DNA from 2 places in the Marinobacter sp. NP-4(2019) genome. Region 1 is predicted to be linked to the other one. Evidence: predicted binding sites of a transcription regulator. Region 1 holds the regulator's gene; the other holds the start of a gene.
What was found. Region 1 encodes FliA, which starts transcription of late flagellar genes. Its sites were predicted from a motif close to CTAAAGTTTNNNNNNNNNNNGCCGNTAA; they were not measured.
Positions count from the first base shown of each region.

Region 1 (5,627 bases):
CAACGATGCATTCGCGACCGTCCACAATGTTGGTTTTGGAAAGATCCAGATGGAATATTTCCACAACATTGACCAGCGGAAGCGCAAACGACTGGTCTCCCAGCATGATCATCAAGGTCGGCATGATGGCCAGGGTCAGCGGCACCTTGATGACAATGCGTGAGCCCTTACCAAGCTCTGACTCCACATTGAGCTGACCGTTGAGCTGGCCGATCTTGGTCTTGACCACGTCCATGCCGACACCCCGGCCAGACACGTCCGAGATCTGATCCTTGGTGGAAAACCCGGCGGCAAAAATCAGGTTGTAGCACTCGTTTTCCGTCAGCCTGTCTGCCGCATCCTGATCGTAGATACCTTTTTCGACAGCCTTGCGCCGCAACACCTCGGGATCCATTCCGGCACCGTCATCCTCGATGGACAACAGAATATGGTCCCCTTCCTGCTCGGCGTTCAGGGTGACAGTTCCGATACGGGGCTTACCCGCCTTCTCACGGACATCCGGTGCCTCGATACCGTGATCCACGGAGTTACGAACCAGGTGAACCAGCGGGTCTGAGAGAGCTTCCACCAGATTCTTGTCCAGGTCGGTATCTTCACCGTGCATCACCAGATTGACTTCTTTCTTGAGGCTGCGGGCAAGATCCCTCACCACCCTGGGGAAACGGCCAAAGACTTTCTTGATCGGCTGCATCCGTGTCTGCATGACGGCCGATTGGAGGTCGGTGGTGACCACATCCAGGTTGGAAACCGCCTTGTGCATGTGCTCATCTTCGCTCTCGGCGCCAAGACGCTGCAGACGGTTACGCACCAACACCAGTTCGCCCACCATGTTCATGATGTCATCCAGGCGCTTGGTGTCCACCCGAACGGTGGTTTCGGCAGCAGGCCCCTGCTCCTTTGCCGCAGGCGCTGGCGCTTTTGCCTCGGTTTTCACGGGCTGGTCGGGCTTAACCTCGGGCCTGGACTCCTGCGATTGAGCCTTGGGTTCCGGTTCACTGGCCGCTGGCTTGTGGCCACTGTCAGCTGTCGGGCTGCCACCCTTGCCATGGAGGTCATCCAACAGCTTTTCAAATTCGTCATCGGTGATCAGATCGTCACTGCTCTTCTCTGCCTGGTCACCAACATCCTCAGCAGGCTCACTGGCTACCTCTTCCGCAGGTGCGCCGGCAAACTGCCCCTTGCCATGAAGTTGATCCAGCAGGGCTTCAAATTCGTCATCGGTGATTTCATCGCCGGAAGTGCTGTCCTCTCCCGGAACATTCGCGCCCGCTTCCTGGTTGGCCACGGGAGCGGATGGCTCACTGCCGTCAGCCAGCGCATCCAGAAGTTGTTCGAACTCGTCGTCGGTGATATCACCCTGATCTTCACCTAGCCCAGGATCGGCCTGCTCGTCCTGCTGAGCAACCGGGGCACCGCCTTCCGGTTCAGCCAGAGCATCCAGAGCCTTGATCAGTTGATCCGGAGCCGGCGTCAATTCTTCGTGATTCCGCACCTGCTCGAACATCGCGTTGACGTTATCAAGCGCTTCCAGCACCACGTCCATCAACTCCGAATCCACCTTTCGCTTGTGATTGCGAAGCGTGTCGAAGACGTTTTCGGCGGAGTGACAACAATTAACCAGCGCCTCGAGCTGAAGGAAACCCGCGCCACCTTTTACCGTATGGAAACCGCGGAATATGGCGTTGAGAAGATCGCTGTCATCCGGATTCTGCTCAAGATCCACCAACTGCTCGGAGAGCTTTTCGAGTATCTCCCCTGCTTCAACCAGAAAGTCCTGCAGGATCTCTTCATCGGCATCAAACGCCATGGGTTACCCTCTTCATTCAGAAACCGAGACTGGACAGAAGATCATCAACATCGTCCTGACCCGACACTACATCTTCGCGCTTATCGGCATTCATCTGGGGACCGACACCCTGTTCGGCGGACACTTCAGCCGATTCAATTTCATGAACGGTGCCTGTCAGTTGATCGACATGGCTGGCCATGACCACCAGACTCAACAGGTGTTCTTCCACTTCCTTCACCAGATTAGTGACCTTCTGGATCACCTGACCGGTCAGATCCTGGAAGTCCTGTGCCAACAGGATTTCCGACAGGTTGTTGTAAATGGTGTCGGCGTCGTCGGTCAGCGTGACGAAGAAACGATCTATCCGGCCGTAGAGATCGCGAAATTCCGCAGGCTGCATTTCCCGGCGACGAAGGCGTTGCCATTGCTCCCTCAGGACCGCGGCCTCATCACGGATGACGTGTGCCCTGGGCATGGTTTCCTCGACCAGGTCCATGGTGCGATTGGCCGCCTGGCCGGTCATTTTCACCACGTATTCCAGCCGGTCGGAAGCGTCGGTCATTTTTGACAGGGCTTCCTGTTGTTCCGCGTTGCGGGGATCAATCTGGAAGTTCCGGATCGCCTCGTGGAGACTGCGAGTAAGCCGCCCGACTTCCCGGTACAGGCTCTGATCCCGGACCTCGCTGAGATCATTGATCAGGGTCATCGCTCGGGCATAATTACCGGAATTGACGTGCTCAACCAACTCGTTAGCCTGTGTGCGGAGCTTTTCGGTCACCTCCGGATCAAGGCCGTGCGGATTCTTTTTGCTATCGCTCATGAGAGCCCATCCGACCTTTGGTTACTGGATTCGCTCGAAGATTTTTTCAATCTTCTCCTTGAGGACCGCTGCGGTAAACGGCTTCACCACATAGCCATTCACCCCCGCCTGTGCGGCAGCAACAATCTGATCCCGCTTTGCTTCCGCCGTCACCATGAGAACTGGAAGGGTTTTCAGCTCCTCATCGGCGCGCACTGCCTTCAGCAGATCAAACCCGGACATACCCGGCATGTTCCAGTCGGTCACCAGGAAGTCATACTTGCCACTTTTCAGCATGGGCAGCGCAGTGTTGCCGTCATCGGCTTCGTCGGTATTGGTGAATCCCAGATCACGCAGAAGGTTCTTGATGATCCGTCGCATTGTGGAAAAATCGTCCACAATGAGGATTTTCATGTTCTTGTCCAATGGGACCTCCAGTTTGTAACACCCGGAATACGTTTTATCTTTCTGCCAATAACCTGGCAGGCCGGAGATTTCACCGCTTATTGTGTGGGGATTGCCCCAGTTGTAAAGCGTCGGTTACCAAAAGCTACAGATGGCCAACCTCAGTACACGTTGAGCTGGCGGGTTTCCGGCCTGTTAACCGGCCGCCTCTTTTTGCCAGCCAGTCAGACGGCCCCGAAGTCTCAGTGCTGCCTGACTGTGTATCTGACTGACACGACTTTCGCTCACCCCGAGAACAGCGCCAATTTCCTTGAGGTTAAGCTCCTCCTGGTAGTACAGGCTGAGCACCAGTTTCTCCCGCTCGGGCAATTCTTCAATCGCTTGCACCAGACTTCGCTTGAACGCTGCGGAAGTGATGTCATCCAGGGGATTATCACTGGCCTCTGCTTCTTCTAACGGCAGCTCCCCGGATTCATTGAGCTCATCAAGGCTAAAAAGTCTGCCACTGTTGGCATCACTCAGGCTGGCATGGTACTCGGAAAGCTCCATTCCCAGCTCGTCAGCGACTTCCTGATCCTGAGCTTCACGACCGACACGGTCTTCAACAGCCTTGATGGCCTGGGAAATACGACGGGCATTGCGATGAACAGAACGGGGCACCCAGTCACCCTTGCGGATTTCATCCACCATGGCGCCCCGGATGCGGATACCGGCATAGGTTTCGAAGGTTGCGCCCTTGGTGGAACTGTACCTCTGAGCAGCCTCGAGCAGCCCGATCATTCCGGCCTGCATAAGGTCCTCCAGTTGAACCGATGCCGGCAAGCGGGCCATCAGGTGCAGTGCGATTTTCTTGACCAGCGGGGCATGCTCTTCAACGAGCCGGGAAGCGCCCTTGACGCCGGTTTTCTGATAGATTCCCAGGTGTTTCGCCAATGTCATGCGTCCGGTTTTGTTTTTTTGGTGACAGAATCAAATTCAGACTTCGACGAGCCGCTCCACAAAAAACTCCAGGTGTCCGCGGGGTGATGTAGGTAGCGGCCAGTTGTCGACTTTATCGGCCAACGCCCTGATCGCCAGTGACGCTTTTGCCCTGGGATAAACTTCCAGAACCGCCTTCTGCCGCTGCACCGCTTTCTTGACAGCTTCATCGTAGGGCACGATCCCCACGTATTGTAGTGCCACATCAAGAAACCGCTCAGTGACCCGGGTCAGTTTTTCAAACAGATGCTTGCCTTCCTGCTCATTTCGTACCTGATTGGCCAGAATACGGAAACGGTTCGTGCCATAATCGCGATTCATCAGCTTGATCAGGGCGTAAGCGTCGGTGATGGATGTGGGCTCATCACAAACCACCAGCAACAGTTCCTGTGACGCCCTCAGGAAACTGACCACCGATTCGGAAATGCCCGCCGCAGTATCCACGATGAGCACATCAATCTGGTCTCCGAGTTCGCTAAACGCGTTGATCAGGCCGGCATGCTCCATGGCACTGAGCTGAGTCATACGCTGGGTGCCTGAAGAGGCCGGAACGATTTTGATGCCACCCGGACCGTCGACCAGAATGTCCCTAAGGTCACAATTGCCAGCCAGCACATCTGACAGGTTGCGGTTGGCGGTAATACCCAACAGTACGTCAATATTGGCCAGGCCCAGGTCGGCATCCAGCAACACTACACGACGCCCTTTCTGCGCCAGAGCGATCCCCAGATTGACCGAAACGTTGCTCTTGCCAACGCCGCCCTTTCCGCCAGAAACTGCAATCACCTGTACCGGATGTGGTTTACTCATACTTGGTTTTGTCTCTCGCCACGTTTAACCGAAGGCTCAGTTGTCATTCAACGGCGCCTGTTGCACGCCGGATACTCCGTCATCCGGTATGGCCGGGGATGGTATTCAGGCCCCCTCCGCCACCGCCCGTTGTTGCTGGAGTGTTTTCAGCCGCTCCACGGCCAGCCGAACCAGGGGTACGGCTTCGGCATGATGCAAATCTTCGGGGATCTTCTGACCATCCGTGTAATAAGCCACGGGCAGACCAGACTCCATGACAAACCCCAAAGACTCGCCCAGGGTAAGGGCCTCATCTATTTTAGTCATCACACAGCCCGCAAGATTAGCCATCTTATAGCAATGCCAGACGGATTTCATGATGCGCGGCTGGCTAGTCGCCGAAACCACCAGGTGGGTCCGGATCCTGTGGTGACTGCGGGCCAGTTCTGACAATTGCTGCTCGTAGCCCTTGTCGGAGCTGGTGAGACCGGCGGTATCAATCAGCACCAGGTGACGGTCGGACAATTCATCCAGGATATCGTCCAGGGAGTGACTTTCATCCACCACCCTGACCGGTACATTGAGGATGCGACCAAACACGAACAACTGCTCATGGGCAGCCACCCGATAACGGTCAGTGGTCACCAGCGCCAGGGAATCGGCACCGTGGCGGAGGACATGGCGCGCCGCCAGTTTGCCGATGGTGGTGGTCTTGCCGGACCCGGTGGGCCCGACCAGAGCATAGACACCCCCCTGATCCAGCCATTCGGTACGGGAGGTTTTTACACCGGTGGCCAGCATTTTCAGCGACTGTTTCCAGCCCTCCTCCAGGCGCCCGCCATTGTGCCGGCGGGACAGGGAATTGGC
Region 1 is NZ_CP034142.1:2,889,030-2,894,656, forward strand. It holds gene EHN06_RS13155 (chemotaxis protein CheA) at 1-1,807, opposite strand, end outside; gene EHN06_RS13160 (protein phosphatase CheZ) at 1,824-2,609, opposite strand; gene cheY (chemotaxis response regulator CheY) at 2,631-3,014, opposite strand; gene EHN06_RS13170 (RNA polymerase sigma factor FliA) at 3,189-3,932, opposite strand; gene EHN06_RS13175 (MinD/ParA family protein) at 3,969-4,781, opposite strand; gene flhF (flagellar biosynthesis protein FlhF) at 4,887-5,627, opposite strand, start outside.

Region 2 (5,627 bases), 610 kb from region 1:
CTGAACTTGTCCATGAAACGGCGATCAATCCAGTCTTTCCAGCGCCACACCCAGGAGCCCGCAAAGGAAAGATCACCCCGGGAAGCCACGGCATACTGGTCACCGGTACTGATCAGCGCCAGCCATTTCTTCTGGGGGTGAAAATCCTTGGGAGATTTACCGGTGGCAAGGCGTTTGAGGTTATCGGCCAGGGGAGGGCCTTGACGGACTGCGAACACCCCGGCCTTTTCCCGGGGATGGTTGACGACGTTGGCGATATCACCAGCGGCAAAAATGGCATCGTCCGTTTCGGTCTGTAGTGTGTCCCGAACCCGGATAAACCCGCCGTCGTCGAGCGCCAGGCCGGTGTCCTTCAGCCAGGCAGGACCACCGGCGCGGGTGACCCACAATACTTCGTCAACGTCGAATGTTTCGCCATTTTCGGTTTCAAGCCTACCGGCTTCCACACGGGAAACCGGGGAGGCCAGATGTACCTTCACACCACGGCTGCTGAGCTTCTCGGTAAACACCGCACGCACCTTGGCGTTATGGGTTGGCAGGATCTCCGTGGCGGCGTCAAACAGATGAAAATGCAACTGGTCCGGGTCAAGGCCCCGCTGCTGCAGTTCCTTCCGCAAGCGGAACTGCATGGCGAGGGTCAGTTCCACACCACCGGCACCGGCACCGACTACGGCGACGGTCATTGGCCCCTGGTGGTTCTCAAGACGTGACAGCAGTGCCAGCCACCGGCTGTTGAAACCGTTGATTGGCTTGACGGGCACGGCATGGTCAGCCGCCCCCGAGACTTCTTCGACACGCGGAGAAGAACCGATGTTGATGGACAGGAGGTCGTAAGGCACATCCGGACGGGTTTTGCAGATGACCCGCTTCCGGTCACGGTCGAGGCCCACTGCTTCATCGCGATAGAATCGCGCGCCGGCGTACTCGGCCAGTCGACTCAGATCGATGTGCACCTCATCGTAGGAATAATGCCCAGCCACGTACCCCGGAAGCATACCGGAGTAGGGGGTATGGGTGTCGCGGCAGATCAGTGTTAACCGGACACCCGGAACGGGATTCATGGCGAATCGCTTAAGAACCCCTACGTGGCTGTGCCCGCCGCCAATCAGGACAATATCCCGTAATACAGGCTGCTCAGGCGTTCGCATCAGAGAACTTTCTTGGCTTCGTCAGACAGCGTCGCGAACCCTTTCATTTTTGAGAAGGCTTGCAGCTTTTCCTTATCCGCGTCAGAGGGAGTGGCGATCTGCTCAATTGAGTTAATTCCGGCTTCCTGCATTTTCTTTGCGGTGGCCGGGCCGATACCCTTTACGCGGGTCAAATCGTTCTTGTTCACAGGCTTTGCCGTCTTCTTGACGGGGGCCTTTTTAGCGGTCGTTTTGGGTTTGGCCACCGTTTTGGCAGGCGCTTTTTTAGCCGCAGGCTTTGCCGCTGGTTTTTTCGTGGTCGCCTTGGGTTTGGGTTTGGTGGCATCACTGACCTTGGCCGACGCCGAATCCGCGGTTTTCTCTATTTCTTTCCTGGCTTCTTTGCTGGCAATGCCCAGCCGCTCCAGGATGCTGTTCTGCAGTTCATGAAATTCGTTCAGGCGACGCTCAAATTCTTCATTAAAGCGCTTCATTTCCCGATCGCGCAGCTCGTCCACTTCTTTCAGCAGCTTACGCACCGGTTCCTGGATCTGGTTCTGAAGACTGTCGAATTGCTTGAGTGCGTCATTGATCAGGTTTTCTATCTGGGAAGAGGTCTTATCGAATTCCTTATTCACTTTTTTAACGATTTTATCCACGCTTGGCTTGGCTTTCTTGGCCATGAAGGCTATCTCCTTGCGGTTTGAACGAAGTGAGGGTGGTGCTCTTGATCAGGCCGTTTGCTGTAAACCAGAACCGGGCCCGGAGGAACGTCGTGATTTAAGGGACTGTTTTTTGATGACCACATCCCGGATACGCCGGAGTTTGTCGGCAACCGGAGAGGCATCTGAATCACCTATTTCAATAAAATCAACGGAATAAAAGAAATTGCTGCAGTGTTTTCTACGCTCTGTGACCAGGCAGGCTATGCCTTTCGCCTGAATGTTCTCGAAAGGCATATCCATAATCAGGTCCAGGGTGACGGTATCGCCGGGATTGAAAACCTTGTCTGTTTTCATGACACAGCCAAAGTTATCCAGCTCAAACAGTGCTGCCTCGACCGTTTCCTTGCGAAACAGGCCGTGCTTGATGCGAAAACGCGCGATGAGATCTGGTAGTGCTTCGTTCATGAAAGATTGTCTCAGGTTTCCCGGGGTCCGGAATGCCAACCGGTCCAAACATACAGTCAGTAGTTGATTAAACAATAGTCACACTTGGAAGATTTGGCAACGGCGTCAGCGCCATACGATAGCCCTCTCAGGCAGTTCATCAACAGTCTGGCGAGTCTATCCAGGCCAAATCACTGGGTTTTTACATCATACATGTCGATTCGGCGGTCCTTAAGATTGGTCACCGACCCCTCATTACGCACCAGTTTGAGTTTCTCCAGATCCATATCGGAAAACATGATCATTTCAGTGTTGGGCGTGGTTTCTGCCATCACTGCATCGTGTGGAAACGCAAAGTCCGAGGGTGAGAATACGGATGACTGGGCGTACTGGACGTCCAGGTTTTCCACTTTCGGCAGGTTGCCGACGCTGCCGGTGATCACAACATAGCATTCATTCTCGATAGCCCGCGCCTGGGCACAATGCCGGACCCTCAGATAGCCGTTCTTGGTATCCGTCCAGAAGGGCACACAGATGATGTCGACATCCTGGTTGGCCGCGATGCGCCCGAGTTCCGGAAACTCAATGTCGTAACAGATCATGATGGCGACACGACCGGCGTCGGTATCGAAGACCTGGAATTTGTCGCCCCCTTCAATCACCCAGTCCCGGCGTTCGTGTGGGGTGATGTGAATCTTTCTCTGTTCGTCGACACGACCGTCGCGATGACACAGGTACGATACGTTATACACCCGGTCGTTTTCCAGTAACGGCATTGAGCCGGTGACGATGTTGATGTTGTAACTCACCGCCATTTCGGACATCTCGTTACGGAACTGTTCCGTGAACCCCGCCAGGAAACGAATGGCGCGGGTCTGGTCCATCTGGTCAGTCAGCCCCATCAGGGGTGCGTTGAAAAACTCGGGGAACAGGGCAATGTCACTCTTGTAATCGGACAGTGCATCAACAAAGTACTCCACCTGCTTGAGGACTTCCTCCACCGACGTGAACTCACGCATTTGCCACTGAACGGCACCGAGGCGAACCTGGGTCTTTTTCACGCTGAGCACGGGCGAGGGCGGAGTGTATAGAATATTCCGCCATTCCAGCAGTGTTGCGTAGCCGAGGGATTTCTCATCCTCCGGCAGGTACTTGTGCATCAGGCGAGTGACCTGGAAATCGTTTGACAGCTGAAACGTAAGAATCGGGTCGTAGATTTCCTTACGGTCCACGCGCTGAATGTATTCCGCCGGGGAGTACTGGTCCGCGTACTTGTAATAACCGGGAATTCGCCCGCCGGCAAGAATGGCACGCAGGTTCATGGATCGGCACAATTCCTTGCGGGCTTCATACAGGCGGCGGCCCAGCCGATAGCCCCGATATTCCGGATGAATAAATACGTCCAGCCCGTACAGGGAATCGCCCTTGGGGTTATGCCAGATCTTTTCGTTGCGGAGAATCAGGTCATCGTAGGTGTGCGGGTTGCTAAAGCGCTCGTATTTCACACAAACAGTCAGTGCAACGGCAATCAACTCCCCGGAGTCTTCTATGCATATCTGGCCATCGGGGAACTGCTCAACCAGCGCCTTGATGGTCTCTTTTGGCCAGGCTCCGCCAATATCGTCATAGATTCGATCCATCAGCTGCTGAAGCTGTTCGTAATCGTCCAGGGTAAGATTGCGTAAATTGAGATGCAGCTCTTCGTGGGCCATACAGAGAGGCTCCCATGACAAGTAATGGAATGGATCGGTTGAATTTGGATCGCTATAGGATAAGCAATAGCAGGCATTTTATCAGAACGCACTAAAGACTTCGCACTTGCGGCCGAAAGACTGGGTAACTTTTATTGGAGATCCCCCGTGCAACTGACGTTTGGTCAAAAACTGCTTACTGCTTTTGGTGTTCTGCTCATTTTGGTGATGGTGGCGTTTACGCTGTCCGGAGACCTTCGATTGCAGCAGACCACCGACACCTATGTTGATGCCCTCATAGACGAAGCCGTCGCGCAGAGTACGTCTGGCATTGCCGATTGGCTCAACACCCGGCTGGCGATGACCGAGGCGGCTGCAAAATCCATGGAGCAAATGCGAACCGATCGGCAGGCAAGGGTGCTGTTGCAATCCGCGACAGCCGGTGGTGGTTTCAAGGACGTATACGTCGGCCGTGAAGACGGTTTTATGCTGATGAAAACCGAGGAGGATAACGCCAGCCTGCCAGCGGATTTCGATCCCAGGACCCGCCCCTGGTACCAGATCGCAATGGACCTGGGCCGCGCCTCGTTCACCGAGCCCTACAGAGATGTGATTACCGGTAATACGATCATCACCACCCTGGCTCCGATCAAATCTGGTCCGTACCGTGGGGTTGCGGGTGGTGACATTGCACTGCAAGCCATTGAAGAAAGCCTGTCCGAGGTCACGCTGGCGGGTACGGGGTACGCGTCCCTGATCAGCGCCGATGGCACAGTGTTGTTCCATCCCGATGAAGAGTTGATTGGCAAGGATATTGGTGAACTGATTGGCCAGTCCCCGAAACTTGACGGCGCGGATCACTATTATCAGGTTGAGGACGAAAACTGGAGTGCCAGCTTTCATGCTATCAGCGATGCCCGGGGCGTAGATTGGTATCTCGGTACGTTCGTGAACCAGGACCTGATCCACGAGCCGGTGGCGGCCGCCCGGGTGACAGGCATCATCATTGCGTTTGTGGGGTTGGTGATTTCACTGCTTGTGCTGCATGTTGGGATTCGCGTGCTGATGGCACCAGTGCACCGCCTGAATCGTGCGATGGAGGATATTGCCACCGGCGATGCCGACCTGACCCAGAGACTGGATGACAGCGCGAAGGACGAATTTGGGCGCCTGGCCCGCAGCTTTAACAGCTTTGTTGCCAACATCCAGAACGTGGTTCGTGATGTGCAGAAAGGCACTGAAGACCTCAAGGACAACGTAACGTCCCTTCGTCAGACCGCGAGTACCAGCCGCTCCAGTGTTGAAAATCAGCAGGCGGAAATCGACATGGTGGCCACCGCCATCAATGAGATGTCAGCAGCTGCCGGTGAAATTGCCCAGAATGCCCAGCAAACGGCCGATGCGGCCAACACCGCGGACAGCGACAGCCGTGCGTCACTGGAAACGGTTGAGGCTTCCCGCGATGCAGTGCAGAAACTGGCCCGGGAGATCAATTCCGCAGCGGAGGTGATCGATACTCTGGGTAAAGACGTCAGTAATATCACTTCCGTACTGGAGGTCATTCAGGGAATTGCCGAACAAACCAACCTGCTGGCCCTTAACGCCGCCATTGAGGCGGCGCGCGCCGGTGATGCTGGGCGTGGATTCGCCGTCGTCGCGGATGAGGTGCGCAATCTGGCCAGCCGTACCCAGGACAGCAC
Region 2 is NZ_CP034142.1:2,278,892-2,284,518, reverse strand. It holds gene selD (selenide, water dikinase SelD) at 1-1,148, opposite strand, end outside; gene EHN06_RS10410 (helix-hairpin-helix domain-containing protein) at 1,148-1,810, opposite strand; gene EHN06_RS10405 (hypothetical protein) at 1,859-2,257, opposite strand; gene EHN06_RS10400 (bifunctional GNAT family N-acetyltransferase/carbon-nitrogen hydrolase family protein) at 2,428-3,948, opposite strand; gene EHN06_RS10395 (methyl-accepting chemotaxis protein) at 4,096-5,627, shown strand, end outside.
Region 2: a site for FliA is predicted at 4,040-4,067, ahead of EHN06_RS10395 (methyl-accepting chemotaxis protein). Genes of this name have one in related genera too.